One region of the Paenibacillus nicotianae genome, then DNA from elsewhere that is predicted to be linked to it. Evidence: riboswitches for the same ligand, from Rfam matches in the RefSeq annotation. Region 1 holds a riboswitch; each other region holds the start of a gene.

Region 1 (6,920 bases):
CCAAAAGCCGCCATCATCCAGAAGATCATCACAAAAAAGATCGTATACGGCAATAACCGTTTGAGCAAATATGGAATCCGCCAACCGCCCAAAGTCAGTCCGATCACTATTGCTACTAACCAGATCGATAACGTAATACGAGGATCAGTCACTGCCATCAATACACACATCACTAACAAATGAGTTACCAACTTGATCGTCGGATTCAAGGTGGATAACCACGAATCATTGCTTTTCATACAATACTCCGCTCCTTCTGTGGCTCTAGCAACCGATAATGAAGCGGAGGGATAATCGCATGATGGCCGATTGGTTCTGGATGAGCAAACAGATGATAAGGTGCCCCATTGTAGACCACTTTGCCTTGATCAAACAAAATAACTCTATTGGCGTATTCATCAACCAGATCCATATCGTGTGTTACCATTACAATTGTAGTTCCTTGTGCTTGCCGTTGTTGCAGTCGCTTGATTAATTCCGCGGATGTATGCGCATCCTGCCCGAATGTAGGTTCATCCAGTAGCAGTAACGATTGGTCGAAGAGTAGCATTGTTGCGACACTCAAGCGTCTTTTTTGCCCCAGACTAAGTGTAAATGGATGTTGATCTTGATATGCTTCTAAGCCAAATTCTTGTAGCAACTGTATGGTTTTGGTGTTTACTTCTTGTTCAGACCAATTCCGTTGCCGTCCGCCAAAAGCAATCTCGTCAAATACAGTATCAGTCACAAATTGCAGTTCTGGATTTTGGAAAACAAATCCGGCTTGCTCATATAGATCACGATCACTCCATTTTTTCAAAAGGATATTTTGAAAGTAAAGCTGTCCGCTACGAATACGTTCCAACCGCATTAAGCTTTTGAGAAATGTACTTTTGCCACTCCCATTCGCCCCAACAATCGCTACCCATTCCCCTGTTGGGATAGAGATATTCATATTGCTCATCACAGATTGTTGGCGATACCCGATGTCCAGTTGCTCGGTGATCATAATATTAGACGGATGATTGTCTATTGCGTTTGCATGTAATGTAGCTGTGCGGCGTTGTTGTAATGTCTGTTGCAACTGCTTTGCTAATGGATGAGACGGATGGTTTTGTACCTCTTCCCATGTATACGGGAATAATTGCGGTTGCCATATTCCGGCTTCTTCCATCTCTGTACGATACTGCTCGATCATCTCTGCTGGCTTGCCTTGAGCTATAATATGCCCTTGCGCATTCATAAGAATGACCTTATCCATCCATTCAATACAACCATCTAATGTATGCTCTACAAAGACCATTGTCTGACCGTACTGATAAGCTAAGTCACGTAACAATTGAAAGATTTCTTTGCGACTAATAGGATCAAGTTGAGCTGTCGGTTCATCGAAAAAAAGCACTTCTGGTTCAAGCGCTAACAGACATGCTAATGCTAACCGTTGCTTCATGCCACCGGATAATGTCTCAATAGGGGTATGACGATCTATATTCAGACCGACTTGCTTCATTACCGTATCTATCATCTTGTCCATCTGAGCATGAGGAATAGAGCGATTTTCTAAGCTAAACGCAATCTCTTCATCTACATGAAGCATACAGAACTGGGAATCCGGGTCTTGAAACATCACGCCACATTGAGGAGCTAACTGAATCTCGCCTTCCACTTCGGCTTCTACATGTTCAGGGATAATACCGGACAGCGCAGACAATAGCGTCGATTTGCCACTACCACTTGGCCCAAGTATCAGTACTTTTTCTCCGCGTGCAATCGATAAATGAATGCCATGTAATACATATTCTTCTCGATGATAAAAACGTACCGACAGGTCTTTACACCCTAGAAGCGATTCCATTCGCATTCCCCTTCTTCCGCCGTACTTTCATAATTTCGTATTGATCTAGCACACCTGTTTTGCACAAAGCTTCTACAATTATTTTGGCTAACCATCCACCTAAAATCATTCCGCTGATCACCTGAATCACCAGCGTAGTCATCAATACTTGCAGTGTATAATAGCCGAATCCATTAGCGATCAGGTTATACAACACTCCACCTACTGCCGCTAGAGCGCCTGATAACATTAAAGTCATCAAGTTATAGCGTTTGTAGCCAAATAGAGCGAAAGCGATCTCTGCTCCAATCCCTTGAAATACACCAATCAATAACGCTGATAATCCGAAATGGCTACCGGTTAAAAGTTCTACAGCCGCAGCCGCTACTTCAGCGATCAATGCCGCCCCTGGCTTACGAATAATATAAGCAACGATCGGGCTTGCAATAATCCAGATGCCGAACATAAATCCTGCACCAACCGGGCCGACTAAAGCAGAGATCGGTATCCATAACGTTGACCATCCCAGATAAATAACACCGCAAGCAACCGCCAGAATAACGGTTAATACCACTTCTTTCATTTTCCATGTCATAGAGATCGATGGGGAACTCATACGCGCGCAACCTCCATCGGTACAGGCCAATCTTCCAGTGTGTACGCCATATCCCAGAACATATATTCAAACTGACAACTCAGAAGAAAATGCTCTTTCATACGCGCCCGATGTGCAGGTGTAGTCTGCTCTGCCCATTCATCCAACCGAGCACAGAATTGATGAGTGATTGTATCGGTACGATTACCATAGAAGCTGATCCAATCATAAAAAGGATGGGATGCATCCGGCTTCACTTTTTCCAATAATTTCACACCAATTTCCCAATACGTCCACGGACAAGGCAACAATACCGCCAAAATATCACCCAGATCACCTTCATGAGCAACGGTTAACATATGCCGAATATAATGATGAGACGAAGGAGACAGTGCATATCCTTGTAAATCTTCATACTTCACCCCTGCTACTTCGCAAAAGTTATTATGAGGATGAATTTCGCTATGAAGCACAAATGAAATCTGCTCGTTAAACATCGCCATATCTTCGCGTGTTGGACATTTCGCAATAGCGGTTCCATAGATACGCATAAAAGAATTCAGATACTCGAAATCTTGCTTTACATAATGGATCAACTGCTCACTACGCAGATCACCTTTGGCAATCCCCTGTACAAATGGATGATTAAAAATCGCTTCAAAAATCGGGTCTGCGGCCTGTCTAATTTCCTGTGAAAAACTCATAACTGTATCCTCCTTAGAATAGAAGCATCGATAGCGACGCTGACGCTTGGTTAATAAAGAAGGACCACTACTGGAATATATGGACAAATAGATGCAAAAAAGCCGCTCCGTTATGGAGCGGCAGAATAGGTGTACGTATATGTACAGGTACCCTTGCACAGTCTCCACTTTCCTACGCTAGTATGAACTAGATCAGGTTCCAAGGGTCCGGGATTTTCCCGTCTCAGCCTACACAAAGGCTCCCCTAGTGGTCATTCGATTCATTTGCATCTTACTGTACACACGATTGAACAGACTGTCAACTGCTATTATCGCAGTAATCTTTCCTTTTTTTACAGTTATATGGTTATAAAATAGTGTAAAATATACGTATAACTAAGGAATAGTGAATAGATTTAAATATCTAAATAGAATTGAGTTGATCTTGATGACACGTAAAGTAGTACTGGCAGGTGGCACAGGATTTATCGGGCAGTATGTGGAAAAAAGATTGACAGCATTGGGTATTGAAGTGAAGATCATTTCCAGACAATCTCCACATATCGCATGGGATGATCACCAAGCAATTGTTCAAGCTCTGGATGGAGCAGAAATGGTCATTAATCTAGCAGGTAAATCGGTCAATTGTCGTTATAACGAACAAAATAAACGTGAAATCATGAACTCTCGAATCGAAACCACACAGATTCTTGGAAACGCTATCCTTGCTTGTGAACATCCGCCTGCGCTTTGGATCAATTCCAGTACAGCTACAATTTATCGTCATGCCGAAGATCGCCCGATGACCGAGACGAAAGGCGAGATTGGTAGTGGTTTTTCGGTAGACGTTGCCAAAGCATGGGAAGACGCTTTTTTCTCTTTTAGCCTTCCCCATACCCGTCAAGCTGCACTACGTATCGCTATTGTATTAGGACCGGGTGGCGGTGTGATGACCCCTTTCAAAAATCTGGTTCGCTTTGGATTAGGGGGTCATCAAGGATCAGGTAAGCAGATGTTTAGCTGGATTCATGTCGAAGATTTATTCCAGATTATTTTATTTATTCAAGAGTGGGAATCCCTTGAAGGCGTGTTCAACTGCACGTCTCCGAATCCGGTCACCAATCGAGAACTGATGGCAACCATGCGCAAAGTGATGCATCGTAAAGGTGGTCTGCCTGCGTCTACGTGGATGCTTAATCTCGGAGCTAGAGTGATTCGGACAGAACCGGAATTAGTGCTTAAAAGCCGTTGGGTGATCCCTAATCGTCTGATCAAAGAAGGATTTATGTTCAAATACGGACGCTTGGAACAAGCACTTCAACATATTTTGCATACAAAGTCATAATCAAATACAGAACCGACGAACATTACTTTTAAAATACAGCAAAAAAGGGTATCGTAGAGATAGACTTGAGTCATAACGGAATAGCTGACTCAAAAATTAGAGTTAAAGGTGTGCTTAGACGTGCGAATTAATAAATATATTAGTGAATCTGGAATTACATCCCGCAGGGGTGCCGATAAATGGATCAATGAAGGCATTGTCACGATCAATGGTGTCGTTGCCGAGCTAGGCAGTCAGGTCGAAGAAGGCGATGATGTACGGGTCAAAGGCAAACCGATCAAAGTCGAACAAGAAAATGTGTATATTGTGCTTAACAAGCCGGTAGGCATTACCAGTACAACCGAACGTCATATTCGGGGCAATATCGTAGATTTTGTTAATCATCCCTTGCGTATTTTCCATGTCGGACGATTGGATAAAGATTCAGACGGATTGATTATGCTGACCAATGATGGCGATATCGTCAACGAGATTTTGCGTGCTGAAAACAAGCATGAAAAAGAATATATCGTCACTGTCGATCAACCGATTACGCCTTCTTTTCTCAAACAAATGGCGTCCGGTGTAGAAATTCTAGATACGGTTACACTGCCTTGTCAGGTCGTTCAACAATCGAAATATGTATTCAAAATTATTTTGACTCAAGGATTGAATCGTCAGATTCGTCGTATGTGCTCTGCACTTGGTTATGAAGTACGTGCGCTACGTCGTACTCGCATTATGAATATTCGTCTTGGCAATTTACCAACAGGCAAATGGCGTGATCTTACCACCGATGAACTCAATCGCTTATTCCGCGATCTGGAATATACGCCGAAAAAACGTTGATCACTTATAAAAATAATAGGAGCTACTATGTATAATGATAATCAAACTCAAAGAACAAAATATTTTATAGAACGATTTCTTCAAATGTTAAAATCTAACGGAGAAATTGAATTCAATAGCTTTCCGATATGTGGTCTTTTAGAACTATCTAGACAGTTTGTTTCCATGCCAACAGGGATACGCGAATTATCCGCAGAATATATAAAAAATTCAATCACTCAAATAATAGACTCTAGTATATTGTATAAAACTAAAGCTGAAATTCCTATTAAAGAAGTTAAGAGCCTTTTCATTTCAATGACTTTAATAAAAGAACTTAAAAATACAACATATATCCCTCAACTATACAATAATCTATCAGATCAAAACTGTTATTTGGGTTTTATAAGAACTTTACAACATGTATTAAAAAGAAATACTTCTGTAAAACAAGAAGAATATTCTCTAATAGACGAGCTTATATCTCTAATAATTGAATATTTAGAACAACAAGGAAATACCATTTCAGAATTGTATGCCATATGTAATAACTGGTTTAGACAAGATTTTTTAAGTTGTGAGATAGTTTCTACTAAAATTTTTTCGCACTTAAAAGGTTTAGTAAGGCCTCACCTTCACAAGCATAATTCAACAAAATGCTCTATAATGGTTGAAACTGATATTAGTACGGAGTCTAATATACACAGTTTTATTGAAAAAATAATTACACAATACGAGCTTGAAAATAAAATTAAAAGTAGAAAAAACAGAAAAGCAGCTTCTAAAAAGTGGTTTTATTTTGAATTAATTAAACTAGATGGTTTATACGTAGATAGAGTCTTAAATGATCTTTCTGATAAAATAGTGATGTATAAAGAAATTTCTAAAACTCAATTTAATTTTTTGATAAAAAAAGAAAACAAATTGTATCAAACTAATTCCAAAAGAGCTAATACAACTGTCAAGATAAAGCATTTTGAAAATCTTTGGAAAAATACTAATTTTACAAACGTAAATGATTATATTTATAGCGAAATGCTAAGATTAAACGAATGGATGCAAATTCTTAATCAATCTACTGATAAAAGAACTGCTTTTATGACATTATGGAGTATTATGGAATTTATGATGGTTCATTCAGTCAATGATAATAAATTAGACTCAGTAGTTAAAAACTTTATTCCTTATATGGGATTATTTTATTTCAGAAAAATTAGTAAGACATTTTTTAGAAGATTAGTTGCTTTGCATAGTGAAGATAGTCAATACTCTTCACTATTTCTAATAGAACATATAGATAATAATTTAATATCTAATGGTATAAATGAAGAAAATCTAACAATTGCTGATAAATTCTGTATTTTTATATTTTATAAAAAATTTAAAAATACATGGTGGAATACCATTAACTTTAAATTCGCTACTAATGAATTTATCAATCAACAGACTCTACAAAATTTCAATTCAGTAAGCGATTCTCAAAAATCATTAGCACAACTTGAAGTTGTCCTTAATAATGATATTAAACAAATGTATAGATTAAGAAATATGCTTACACATAGTGGAATAAATGATTCTAAGATTTTAGACAATACTTATGTTCGTTTAAAATATTATGTGGAAACAATTATAAATGCAATCTCTTATAGTTGGATACACGATATAGGAAAACAAAAA
Region 2 (6,920 bases), on a different contig from region 1:
TTAAAATGGGTGAAGGTATCGTTGGACAAACGGCTCTGGAGAAAAAGACACGTATTATTCAAGCTCCAGCCGATTACCCTATACGTATTCAGACAGGTGCAACTTCAATTGCACTTCAAGAGATTATGATTATCCCGATTTTATTTGAAAATCGTACTGTGGTCGTGCTTGAATTGGGAACGATTCACCACTTTTCGCAAACCCATCAACAGCTTATCGAACGGATCGCATCTACGTTTGGTGTGGTTGTTAATAATATCGATAATCGTATGCAAGTGGATCGATTGTTACGCGAATCTCAGACACTCACAGAAGAATTGCAAGCGCAACAAGAAGAATTACAAGTACAACAAGAAGAACTTCAAGCGACAAATGAGCAACTTCGTGAGCGCAATCATTATGCCGAGATCAAAACAGAAGAATTGCAAATTACACAAAAAGAACTTCAACTTTACTCTGAAGAATTAAGTCGGAGCTCACAATACAAATCAGAGTTTTTAGCAAATATGTCGCATGAATTACGCACTCCACTGAATAGTATTTTGATTTTGTCCCAATTGATCAGTGAAAAAGAAAAAAGTCATGAAGATGATGATACCCCTCATTTTGGAGAAGTGATTCATCGTTCAGGGCAAGATTTGTTGACATTAATCGATGATATTTTGGATTTATCCAAAGTCGAAGCAGGCATGGTTGAAGTACAACGTGATTCTGTAGCCGTATATGATCTTCCTGAAGTGATGGGATACAGTTTTGACAAAATTGCCGAGAAAAAAGGGATAGAGTTCCAATCTCTTATCGATGAGAATGTACCGGACGTGTTCTATACAGATGAGAAACGATTACAGCAAATTCTCAAAAATCTGTTATCCAATGCTTTTAAATTTACCAGTAAAGGTTCCGTTACGATCCATATTGCTTTAGCAGATACATCGATTGCAGCTAAAGGATATAGTGTGCCTGAACAAATGGATTATATGCTAGCGATCTCAGTAACAGATACAGGCATAGGAATCAAAGAAGACAAGCAAAATTTAATTTTTGAAGCTTTTCAACAAGAAGACGGTACGACCGATCGTCAATATGGAGGAACCGGACTAGGATTATCGATTTGCCGCGAGTTCTCTAAGCTTTTGGGCGGGTATGTTACGGTTCAAAGTGAATTAGGCAAAGGAAGTACATTTACATTATATCTTCCTTCTCTTATGGTTAATGCTGAAGGACAACCTGTAACGAAGCCATTACCACCAACATGGATGGATCAAGAAGAACAACAAGATTCATTAGCGCGTTTACAAGGTAAAAATGTGCTTGTAGTGGATGATGATTTACGTAATATTTTTGCTTTGGAAGGTGTGCTTAAAGGCAAAGGCATGCATGTGCGTAGTGCACAGAACGGAGAAGAAGCGATTGCGTTATTAAATGCGGAACCTGCAGACATTGTGTTGATGGATATGATGATGCCAATTATGGATGGTTATGAAGCGATGCGTTGGATTCGCTTAGAAGATAAGTGGAAAGACTTACCGATTATCGCGCTAACCGCCAAAGCAATGAAAGATGATCGTGAATTATGTATCGAAGCAGGAGCATCGGATTATATCAGTAAACCAATGAATGTGGAGCAGTTGTTATCTGTTATTTTAGTATGGTTAACCGACTCGAAGCTTTCGGATAATACGATTGTACAATCATAACAGTGACTGATAATCCAATATATAATTAATGAAAAAGGCACATCGTCTGATACATAGACAATGTGCCTTTTATTATGTGTAAAACGATACTGTATTTTGATAGAGTAGATGGCGAGCTTCTTGCTCTGATAACTGTTGAATCTTTGCCCATGTTTGAGCTACATTGGCAGTCATACGTGGATGAGTCATCTGTCCGGCAAAAGTACCTTCAAATTCCCATGGCCCATCGGTCTCAGCCATAACGAGATGCCGGGGATATAAAGTTGCTAACTGCTGAATCTCAGCTTCATATTCAATATCTGGCGTAAATGAAATATGATAACCATGTTCAATCATACGCTGGATCGTAGCGGGGTATCCTTTGAACCAGTGAAAATGAGCCTGAGTGACACCATATTTCTCTAAAAGGTCACAAGCGATCTCTGCATCTTCATAGACTGCATGTAAAATCACCGGCTTGTGATAAAAGGCAGCAAGTTGTAGCAAAGCAGACAATACCTCTATATATCCTTGTTCATCTAATTTCTCGCCACGTGCGATCGCTTCTTGTCGCAGATAATAAGGCAATCCAATCTCACCAATCGCTACGATCTGATCTATACGTTGCTCTATCCACAACAATAACGTCTCTAGCTCCTGCGAGTCGGGTAGAGGCTGTTCAGGATGATATCCATAAGCAGGTCGAACTACAGACGGATATTGCTGGAACAGCTTCTCATTGCGCTGACAGGATGACAGATTCATTGAGACAGTAATTAGCGACTTGATCTGATATTCGGGCAGTGATTGCATCATCTGCTCAATCACTTGATCTTGATATTGATCCAGATGGATATGACTATCGATTAGTGGAGCATAGACAGGCTTCATCACAGATCACCTTCATCAGAATGACGCATCGCATTCATCAATTGTCTACGCAGAGCAATAAATTGTGGATCATCGGTAATCTCTTCACGTCTTGGACGGGGAAAAGGAACAACAATATTATGCAATACAGTAGCAGGGCGACGAGACAGGACATAGATTCGATCTGAAAGTAGTAACGCTTCTTCAATATGATGCGTGACAAAAATAACCGAACGTCTATTTTCTTCCCAAATATTCAATAGCCATGATTGCATTTCACTGCGTGTAAAAGCATCCAACGCACTAAATGGTTCATCCAGACAAAGAAGATCACGAGGGCCTAGCAATGCTCTTAAAAAAGCAACCCGTTGTTGCATTCCTCCAGATAAAGTGTGTGGATAAGATGATGCAAAATCACCCAATCCCACTTTATCTAACCATTGTCTGGCTAATGCTAACGATTCTTTGCGTGGTAACCCTGCCACTTCGCGCGCTAGAATTACATTATCTTCAATCGTACGCCAGGGCATCAAAGCAGGTTGTTGAGGCATATAACCGCTCAATCCTTTACGACCGGTTATATTTTGCCCGTCCAACAGCACTTGCCCTTGATCGGGAAGCACTACACCACCAATCATTTGCAAAAGGGTGCTTTTACCGGAACCGGAAGGGCCGATAATCGATACAAATTCACCTTGCTCTACATGCAGTGAAATCTCCTGAAGCACATGTAACGATTGCTTACCCTGTGTAAAAGATTTGCCGATTCCTTGTAACGCTAATAGCGGTGTAGAGCTGTTGATCGATGAAGTGGCATGTTGAGGTTTATTTAGCGACATCTTTAGAACCTCCTTTGACAGCACGCATTTGTACAGGATGATGCCAGCGAACACACCATTTTTCGAGCATATTAATTAGCATAAATAAAACAAGACTGATCACTACCACTACCAGTATTGCCAAAAACATATGATCGGTGCGGAAAGCTGATTTTTGCAACATCATATAATAGCCGATACCTTCACTGCTGCTTATCCATTCAGCGATAATCGCGCCCATCACACTATATGTAGCAGCAATTTTAACTCCCGAAAAGATCGAAGGTAAGCTAAAAGGTAATTCTAATTTCCAAAAAATCTGGTGTTTAGAAGCACCGATCATTTGCATATAATTAAGCATCGTGCGATCGGTTGTCGCTAGTCCGCTAAGCGCCGCAATCGTAACCGGGAAAAAACACACCAGAATAATAACAATTAATTTAGACAATATTCCAAATCCGAACCAGATCACAAGTAACGGCCCCAGAGCAATCGTAGGGATATTTTGGCTCAAGATCAATAAGGGATATAAGGCTGAACGTAGAAAAGGAATATAATGAAGAACTCCTGCGACCAGTAATCCAAAAGCAACACCGATACTAAAACCGGATAGCGTCAATTGTAAAGTCGCCCATGTATGCAAGCCGAGTCGATCTTTCTCGCTCCATGCTTCATGTGCAATCAATGCAGGGCTGGGAAGAATCCATGTCTCAATATGGAATAGACTGGTCGCAAGTTGCCAGATAATCAGTAATAAAACAACCGCCCCGAGGGGCGGCCATAACCGTTTCCACCATGTATTCATCGTAGACATTAGCGGTACTTCTCGGTTAATCCATCCATACTGATTCCAGATGGACTATGCGCAATTTTGATCTGAGAAATAATACTAGGGCTTCCTTTTTCCACCAACGCTTCGTGCATTTGCCGAACCACTTCCAACAATTCGCTGAGTTCGCCTTCCATCGTGGTCTCCAGTGGATGCACTTCATATTTCACACCGGATGCTTGAATCACTTCTATTGCCCGATCAACATAATCGTAAGAATTCTCACCGGCTTGAGTTTTGGGAATAACCTGAATACTGAGAAGGGTATGTGCCATAGTAGTTATCTCCTTAAATATCGATTTATGATTTGGTTGCTTCAGGTAAATAATCGTTGGTATACGCTTTGGTTGCATCTAACGGTTTATCCAGCAATTTCTGCTTGAACATCCAATCTGCATAACCTGCCCAGACCGATTGTTTTTGCTCGCCCCAGCGTTTGGCATCATCTTGATAACGTGGAGATAACCATTTTTGACTGGCTTTGACCAATGCAGGATCAAGATCAGGTACTGCTTTAAGTAAAATATCTGCTGATTCGTCTGGATGAGCAATCGCATACTGATACCCTTTACTTGTTGCCGCCATAAATGATTTGACCAATGCAGGATCAGTAGTGATCTGCTTCTCATTGGTGACGATAACAGGTGTATAATAATCGAGCTTATCTGAATAATCTTTTACATATAACATATCTAACGGTTGCCCGCGAAGTTCTGCTTCAATTCCTGTCCAACCATAGAATATCCAAGCAAAGTCGATTCCTTTTTGTACGGCTGTAAAATAATCCGCATTACCGATATTCACACTTTTGACTTTGCTGACATCGCCGCCATCTGTATCCATAATCGATTTCATGACAGCTTCTTCAACAGGCGATCCCCATGCACCATAGGATTTGCCTTCCATATCTTTAGGGCTTTTGATTCCGCGATCGGTAGGAGCGGCAAAGCCAGATGTATTATGCTGGATAACTGCTGCAAGAGAGACTAACGGAACACCTTGTACCCGCGCTTGAGTTACACTTTCTTGATAGCTGATTCCAAAAGGTACTTCACCAGAAGCAACCATCGTATCTGCTCCCCCTTGACCAGGAGCGATAATTTCAACATTTAATCCTGCTTCTTTATAGTAGCCCTTAGCTTGAGCAACATATAAGCCGGTATGATTCGTATTGGGTGTCCAGTCTAGGACGACTTTAACATCTTTCAGTCCAGATGTTGATCCTGTTGGATTAGCTGTATTACTTGTGCTTGTTGCTGAACCACATGCAGTGGTGATCCATAATAAGCCTACCATTAACCAGGGTAAGCTTTGACGCCACCTTTTTTGAATTCTCATGAACAGTCATCCTTCTTTCTTCTAGCTCAAATAGTCAATCCTGTAGTACTGGATAAAAGGCATAAAAAAAACGCCCCCATCGGGACGACATAGGTGCAATTATAAGCTAGAGTACAGCATATAACGACTTGTTACTTTCCTACGCTGGCATTATCCAGATCAGGTATAAGGGTCTGTATTTATCACAATACACTCTCAGCCAGTTGCAACTAGCTCCCCTGTACATATGCGGTTTTTTTACATTGTAATTATAGACCAGAGGGTATCAACTGTCCAGTAAAGAGAATCCGGTGTCATCAGCAAAAGAGAGTGCATTTCGGTTCAGTCTCGCTGTCTAAGGGTATTTACATATACGGAAGTTTGTAACTAACAAAAGTTCCATTCAATATTTTTCTATACGTATCGAATCGATATACATAGATACAGATATTGAATACCCATACGTTTATATACAGGAGGAGATTGATCATGAGTAAAACAGCTGAAGAACAAGCCATTTTGACCGCTTTAGAAGGTAATCCATTTTGCGCACTAGGTACAGTAGAAAATGACAAACCTAAAGTACGCTACATGGCACTATATAACGAAGGCTTAAATATTCATCTCGCGACAAACCGTAAAACACATAAAGTCGAAGAGTTAGAAAAAAATCCGAACTGTTATGTATTGTTGGGTTATGAAAAAGGCGGCACTAATCAAGTCGTTGAAATCGAAGGTGTAAGTGCTGTATCTACCGATGACGAATTGAAAAAACGTGTCTGGAAAGAAGAATTTAAAGAATGGTTCTCCGGTCCAGAAGATCCTGATTATGTGATCTTAGATATCAAACCACAAACGATTGAATATACAGATCAAGACGGTAACAAAAAAACGTGGACTGCGTAATCTGATCAAGCTTTAAGTGTTCAGTATTGCAGTCATCACATAAACGACTCGGAATTTGAAATTTGCGAAACAAGAGAATGACTGCAAAATTCAAATTCCGAGTTTTTTCGTCTTTATTTTTCCATAAAAAGGATAAAATAGGTACTTGAGGAACTTGATAAGGTATACTCAAATAAGGTATAAAAAGGTATATAGAAATATTCTATAGGATAATCTGTAAATTGACGATGATGGAAGAAAATGAGAGTTCCATGTATAGCAAGATATAAGGAAATATACTGGAGGTGGTTTCCTTGAACTTAAAACAAATAGAACAACAGATTGAGCAGGAACGCCGCATATTGAACCAGATGGCAGAAGAACATGGTATGCGCGATTATCGTGTGTTAGACCAATCAGAACAATTAGATCGAATTTTAGATATGTATTTTCAATATAAAGATCGAAATACTAATTTTTTAACACCTTAGTCTTAATAAATTATCAATTATGAAAAGAAACATG
Region 3 (6,920 bases), on a different contig from region 1:
AGCTTTGACTGTCTCCAAAGGATCAGGTAAAAGCAACGTATCATCTCCGATAACTTCTACTTTTATCATATCACATAATCCAGAAGCTTTTGCCAGACGTGCTATCCGAATCGCTTCTTCGGCTGTTTTGGCTCCTGCGGTATTAGGCAATAATTTATATTTTTGAAGATCCAGCATTTCTAAAAAATTCGGTTCGTTCACTTGATCTAGATTCAATCGTCTTACTGCAAATGTTAGCACTTCGGTACCTGATGCTTCTACCGCTTGATTCTGAATCTGCAAATCTGTAAATTTCCCTGTGCCCAGTAATAGCCTTGATGTAAATGTATGTGTACCTATCGTTAACAAATCAGCCACCTCCTACAAAATGTACAATCTCTAATATGTCTTTGTCTGCCAGCGTAATATGCGGGTGCTCTTCTTTTTGTAAAATGTGTTGGTTATGCTCTACAATCACTGTTTTGTGACCTAGTGATAAAGACTCTAGCAATTTGGATACAGTATTGTGTTCAGGCTCTATATATTTGAGATGACCGTTGATAATCAGTTCCATGTAGTGACTCCTTTCCGTATAGCTAGATCACTGCATTTTTGCAAAGCCCTTGCCGGAGCAAAACAGTCTGGAATATGCGCTGTATGATTGGTTATCAAAGCTTGTGCCATATATTTTGCTGTGCCAGCCGCTAGTAAAATACCATTACGATAATGACCTGAAGCTGTCCATAAACCAGTAATCGGCTCGATCCGACCCAAATAAGGCAATTCATCCGGTGTTCCCGGTCTTATACCTGACCAACACCTTACAAAAGTTGCTGAGCCTATTGCAGGCAAATATTGTTCAGCTTGAGATAATAACTGAGCGATAGCCGAAATCTCTACATTTGTATCGATTCGATTAGGTTTACTGGTAGCACCGATCCAGAGTCGATGATCACTTTTGGGAATAATATAAATCCCTTCTCCATAGATCGTATGTCCAAGCCATTTTGAAGGAGTACTGACTTCGATTAATTCGCCTTTGATTGGAATAAAAGGTAATGTGTATTGCTCTTTTGCTAGCAGTTGTTGAGTACTTATACCTGTTGTCAAAACCACCTGTTCGGCAGATAGATTGCCTTTATTACTAACGACACCTTTAATCTGAGAGGTATTTTGCTGATACAGTAAACGTAAGACTTCTGTTTCTGGATAAAAGTCGACCCCATATTGAATAGCAGCTTGTACAAGCGCTTGATTAAGCAACGCTGGAATTAATTGCGGTTCATCTGGATTGTAGATCATACCTGATGGAGCATACAGTTGTGGTTCTACTTGAGCTAGATAAGATGGACTCCACCACTTTTTGGTATTGGTATTGGTATTGGTATTGGTATTGGTATTGGTATTGGTATTGGTATTGGTATTGGTATGATCAATTGTCTCAATATTAGAAAGAATATCGTTATCGCGAAAAAAATCTTGATGATCCAGTTGATGTTGAGCATTTTGATATTGAGTATTTGAAGATTGATCATTACTGTTTTCCTGTGATTGATCTTCATATAATCGCTCTTCATGTAACAGTTTAGAATCTTTTTCAGTCAAAGGAAGTAAAAATCCCTCTGTTCGCAATCCAATATCTATACCTGTTTGCTCAAGTAGATCAGTAGCAAGCTTGCTATACAGCGATTGACTATAGAGTGCCAAGTGATGCAGTTCTGCATTCATGAAATGCTCAGAATGAGCGGCTAACATGCCACCGGCGGCGCCTGATGCACCAGCAGCGGGTGTGCTTTTTTCAAGTAAAGCTACTTTGACCCCTTGCTGTGCCAGTTCATATGCTAGAGCAGCTCCAATCACTCCTGCCCCTACAACGATTACATCATAATGTTTAGTATTGAGATTGGATAAATGACCCATCATCTCATTCACTTCTTTCTTTGTAGTTATAGATTGGTAGATATCATATTTTGAATACTTGCATGATATTGCTGACAGACATGTTTAGGATGATCTGCTTGGAAAATACCAGACATTACTGCAATTCCTTTAGCGCCTGTTTGATAAATATCCTGACAATGTGATGGCTGAATACCACCAATTGCAATGACAGGTATAGATACTGCATGGCATATTTGTTCCAATTGAATCAATCCTCGCGGAGATAGATCAGGCTTAGACGTAGTAGAATAGATATGTCCATAAAAAATGTAATCTACTCCTTCTTGCTCTGCTCGTAACGCTTGATCTATGTGATGAACAGATCGTCCTACTTTCCATACCAACGGGGTTTTATCATCATTAGCTAGATAAGAATTTTTTTCTGAGTGGTAAGACATATTTTCGCTTAAATGTACTCCTCCGAGCTTCATATCTACTGCTAATTGTGGTCGACTATTGATCCGTAATTGCGATCGCGGAACACCTTTGTCTATCAGTTGTTGAATCGTATCAACGATCTGAAGATCAGACCACTTTTTTTCCCGAATATGAATAACAGTCACCCAGGGGGATATCTGTGATGCTATCTCTATCAGTTCGGTCATCGACTGCTGACCAGTACTAATCGCATGAAGTTCCATGCTAAAAACATCTCTCCTTTACACAAATAGATAGAATAAAACACAAAAAAGCCACTTCTTTATTACAAGAAGTGGCTAGTATAGATCTAGAAAATAATGATCGATATTTCCGATCAAACAAGATTATTTAGAAAGAACGGAAATTGTATAATCTGTAGTAATAGCCTAGTCAGTAGATGATTACTACTGTCTATTCTTGATTACTTCATCGACTTGATCGTCTAGATTATTTTGTATGCAATATTTCCGCAACTCTGCTACCACTTCCCTACGCTGGTATGATCCAGATCAGGTACAAAGGGTCCGAAAGCAATATGTGCTTTCATCTCAGCCTCAAACGGCCCCCCTAGTGCATTCAAGCTATTCAATTTGTTATTCATCTTAGCAAAGACTATTCAATAAAGCAAATGATTCTAACACTTTATACAAAGCACTGAGAAAGATAACCAAATACATACTTGATCAATTCATCTTATCAAATACAGTATCAACATTAATGATTATAATCCGCAATTACAGCTTCAAAAGACTAAAACTTTTTATTTTGCTTTCGCTTCAGACCACTCTTCAACATCCCAAATTTTAGTAACCCAGTCTTCATAAAATTCAGGTTCGTGAGACACAAGCAATACTGTGCCTTTATATGCTTTTAACGCGCGTTTTAATTCATTTTTTGCATGTACATCCAAGTGATTAGTTGGTTCATCAAATAATACCCAGTTGCTTTCACGCAGTAATAGTTTGCACAAACGTACTTTCGCTTGTTCTCCACCACTTAACATACGCATTGGACGCGTAATATGCTCATTTTTCAGACCGCAACGTGCAAGATGACCACGCACTTCATTTTGACTTAAATGTGAAAATTCATTCCATACTTCATCAATCGGTGTCAATTGATCTGGACGTACTTCCTGCTCAAAATACGCAGAATGCAAATAATCACCAAGATATGTTTTACCACTTACCGGTTGAAGTTTACCAAGAATCGTTTTGAGCAACGTTGATTTACCTACACCGTTACAACCAACGATCGCAATTTTTTCGCCACGTTCAATATTCATAGTCATTTTAGGCAATAACGCATGTGTATACCCAATCTCAAAGTCTTTACCTTCAAAGACTGTTTTGCTACTGGCACGAGCTTCTTTGAAATTAAATGTTGGTTTGGCAAATTCTTCTGGTTTGTCGATTCGTTCAATACGATTTAATTGCTTTTCACGACTTTTTGCACGACCTGATGTAGATGCACGTGCTTTATTTTTTTGAATAAATTCTTCTTGTTTTTTGATAAAATCTTGCTGTTTCTCAAATGCTTCAATATGTTGATGCTTTTGAATATCAGCCATTTCTAGGAACTTATTATAATCAGCTGTATAGCGATTTAATTTAGCAAATTCCAAATGATAAATGACATTAACCACTTGATTCATAAAATCTGTATCATGCGAGATCAATACGAAAGCATGTGGATATTCTTGCAAATAACGAGTTAGCCATTGAATATGTTCTACGTCCAGATAGTTGGTAGGCTCATCCAGCAACAATACATTAGGCTTTTCCAGTAACAGCTTGGCAAGCAGTACTTTGGTACGTTGTCCACCGCTCAAAGCTGTTACGTCTTTATCAAGTCCAATAACATTGAGTCCAAGACCGTAAGCCATATCTTCAACTTTGGTATCTAACAGATAAAAGTCTCCGATTTCCAGTTGCTCTTGAATATCACCCATTCGTTCTAACAATATTTCCAATTGTTCTGGGGATGCTTCACCCATCTGATTGGTGACTTCATTTAACTCTTGTTCTAATTCTAGCAATGGCAGAAAAGCATCTTTCAGCACATCACGTACAGTTTTTCCTTCTGTTAACTTGGTATGCTGATCTAAATAACCATAACGTACACGCGGAGCCCATTCGACTTTACCGCTATCTTTTAACAGTTTACCTGTCATAATATTCATCAATGTTGATTTGCCAGCACCATTTGCACCTACTAAGCCTACATGCTCTCCAGCAAGCAGACGAAAAGATACATCCCGAAATAATGTTCGGTCTCCAAAATTATGTGTTACATTTTCTACTGATAACAAACTCATACTAAATAATGCTCCTGTCTATGTTAAATATCTCTTTTTTAAATATACACCGTTACAAAATTGCTACAGAGTGTATTGTAACATAAGCAGAAGCTGTCTAGAACTGAAAATTTTCATTTTTTTACATTCATTTTCTGATTGATAGAATAAATGTATACTTTTACGAATAGTTTGAGAGAATTAAAGTAATCTTATTATCGTTAAAGATTTTTGTCATTCTATGAAAAGATCAAGAATCTATTACTTACTTTTAAGAATTAAATTTAACTGCAAGTTGTTACTTTAGAAGTAAGTTGCATTAATTTTAAGACATAGCTTGTTGAGAATATTATAAACCACTGAATACTTTGAAATTGATTTTGACTTTAGTTAATAAACAGCCTAGTATAAAAAAGAACCTTGGGGTTTATTCCTGATTTCTAAGGAGGAATTAAAAGGCTATGAAAATGTTTTTACAAAGTCACTTTCAAAATTAATGAACTCTCCCAAAGTATTGTTTTTATAATGTTACTTTGCTATTTGCAATACTAAATTTGAGGGAGTTTTAAAAATGAATGATAAAAGAGTAACTACTACAGATGCAACAAAATTGCATTTGCTTTTAGAAAAAGCCAACGAATTGCGTGAAGAAGGACGTGCTAAGCAAGACCAACAAATTCTGAAGGAAGCACGTTCTCTTCTTTTAGAAATGGTCGCTACCTATCCAGATCACGCTGAAGTAAATTACCAGACTGGAATGGTTCACGATAATTCCGGATATCCGAATGAAGCTATCCCTTATTACGTAAAGGCAATTGAACAAGGTCTTAACGGAGCAAATCTTCAAAGATGTTTGCTTGGTCTTGGCAGTACCTACCGTTATTTAGGTTACTATCAAAAAGCAGTTGAAACTTTACATCGAGGTGTGACAGAGTTTCCTGAACACCGTGGTCTTCAAATATTTTATTCAATGGCTCTGTATAATTCAAAAGATTACAAACAGGCTATGGAGATTGTTTTGGCTAATCTAATGGAAACGACTTCTGATGAACATCTTCAATACTTCAAAAGAGGGATTTCTTACTATGCTCAACACCTTGATGAAACTTGGTGAATTTTTATCATTATTAAAATTAAGTTTGATTCACAATCTGCCAAATGATGATCGGTAGTTAAACACCAAAAACCAGTAACCTTTTTTAAGGTTCTGGTTTTTTTGTATGACTTTTGATTTAAAAAAGCTATTTTATTGTATACAAATTAATGTATTAAAGGATTGCGACAATCTCGTAGAAAATATCCTGATTTCGCAGCTTCTTTGGCATCGGTAAATAAATCTTGAGCAGGTGCAGGTAATTTACAGCCATTAGGATAAGCGTACTTGATTCCAGAATCAGGATCTGTTGTTCCTAACCAGGAGGTCTTTTTCACCAATCGTCCTCCACCAAGTGCATAATTGTTGTAATATCCGCTACCGGTAGGAATACCCTGTAAAAAAGAAATAATACCGATATCATCAATACTATTGTTCCATTCTTCTTGCGAGATCGTCGGTAATGTAAATGTATAAGAAATTCCGTAACGAGAAGCATATTCATTATGTTTATTGATATAGTAAGCCAAATCTTTTTGGATTGAATTTACTATCGCTGTCCGTCTCACTTGTTCAAAAGTATCCATTTGATCTAAAAGTGCTATATTCGTCTGATCAGCTAACTGCTCTGCTTGTCCGTCTAATACTTTACCTGTACTGGCTTCAACAACATGTACCTCATGATCCAGAGTAAATTGCACACTATTGCCTTGCACATCAGAATACGCATATGGCTTTTTGGGATGCCAGATATGTCTAGCGTTCGGCATTCCATCAGCACCTGTATAATCTTCGGTCGCATAAATATAATAACCATCATAATCAATCACTACGATTGCAGGGATATAGTGTAATAGATTTTGCTGTGCAGATTCATCTCCGCGAATACCAAAGTTTAAATACAGTGTATTCAGAAACGTATGTAATGCTAACTCTTTATCTGCTCGAAAAAATTTCTCTGAGGAGTATCCTGCTTCATATTGCTGTTGCTCATTTGTACTCATCACTTGACCTGCATCTTGCGTAGCTGTACGAAGCGCTGTAGTATACGAAATCTGTAGACTGGATGCTTGTGCCTGTTCATCGGTATGTAAGCTGCTCAGCCAAAATAGCGGAAAGAAAATAATAACAAACAAAATAGCAAAATCAGTAATCTTCATTGAGCACCATACCTCCATAACGTGCAAGTAC

Evidence for each region. Region 1 has a riboswitch for thiamine pyrophosphate ahead of tenA (thiaminase II). Riboswitches for the same ligand answer to the same signal wherever they lie in the genome.
Region 2: another riboswitch for thiamine pyrophosphate. It lies ahead of ACFSGI_RS00530 (ABC transporter substrate-binding protein); the one in region 1 lies ahead of tenA (thiaminase II).
Region 3: another riboswitch for thiamine pyrophosphate. It lies ahead of ACFSGI_RS09245 (thiamine phosphate synthase); the one in region 1 lies ahead of tenA (thiaminase II).

The regions. Positions count from the first base shown of each region.
Region 1 is NZ_JBHUGF010000011.1:172,789-179,708, reverse strand. Features, by position in the region: gene ACFSGI_RS19550 (energy-coupling factor transporter transmembrane component T family protein) at 1-239, opposite strand, end outside; gene ACFSGI_RS19545 (ABC transporter ATP-binding protein) at 236-1,834, opposite strand; gene ACFSGI_RS19540 (ECF transporter S component) at 1,812-2,408, opposite strand; gene tenA (thiaminase II) at 2,426-3,112, opposite strand; TPP riboswitch at 3,265-3,368, opposite strand; gene ACFSGI_RS19530 (TIGR01777 family oxidoreductase) at 3,540-4,436, shown strand; gene rluF (23S rRNA pseudouridine(2604) synthase RluF) at 4,557-5,264, shown strand; gene ACFSGI_RS19520 (hypothetical protein) at 5,292-6,920, shown strand, end outside.
Region 2 is NZ_JBHUGF010000001.1:110,196-117,115, forward strand. Features, by position in the region: gene ACFSGI_RS00505 (ATP-binding protein) at 1-1,697, shown strand, start outside; gene ACFSGI_RS00510 (TatD family hydrolase) at 1,770-2,567, opposite strand; gene ACFSGI_RS00515 (ABC transporter ATP-binding protein) at 2,567-3,385, opposite strand; gene ACFSGI_RS00520 (ABC transporter permease) at 3,372-4,169, opposite strand; gene ACFSGI_RS00525 (MTH1187 family thiamine-binding protein) at 4,178-4,468, opposite strand; gene ACFSGI_RS00530 (ABC transporter substrate-binding protein) at 4,494-5,531, opposite strand; TPP riboswitch at 5,650-5,761, opposite strand; gene ACFSGI_RS00535 (pyridoxamine 5'-phosphate oxidase family protein) at 6,000-6,416, shown strand; gene ACFSGI_RS00540 (aspartyl-phosphate phosphatase Spo0E family protein) at 6,710-6,886, shown strand.
Region 3 is NZ_JBHUGF010000010.1:1,123,672-1,130,591, reverse strand. Features, by position in the region: gene ACFSGI_RS09260 (thiazole synthase) at 1-348, opposite strand, end outside; gene thiS (sulfur carrier protein ThiS) at 350-553, opposite strand; gene ACFSGI_RS09250 (NAD(P)/FAD-dependent oxidoreductase) at 544-1,902, opposite strand; gene ACFSGI_RS09245 (thiamine phosphate synthase) at 1,926-2,561, opposite strand; TPP riboswitch at 2,810-2,919, opposite strand; gene ACFSGI_RS23245 (ATP-binding cassette domain-containing protein) at 3,101-3,994, opposite strand; partial or broken gene ACFSGI_RS23240 (ATP-binding cassette domain-containing protein) at 4,069-4,657, opposite strand; gene ACFSGI_RS09235 (tetratricopeptide repeat protein) at 5,208-5,750, shown strand; gene ACFSGI_RS09230 (hypothetical protein) at 5,897-6,889, opposite strand; gene ACFSGI_RS09225 (hypothetical protein) at 6,876-6,920, opposite strand, start outside.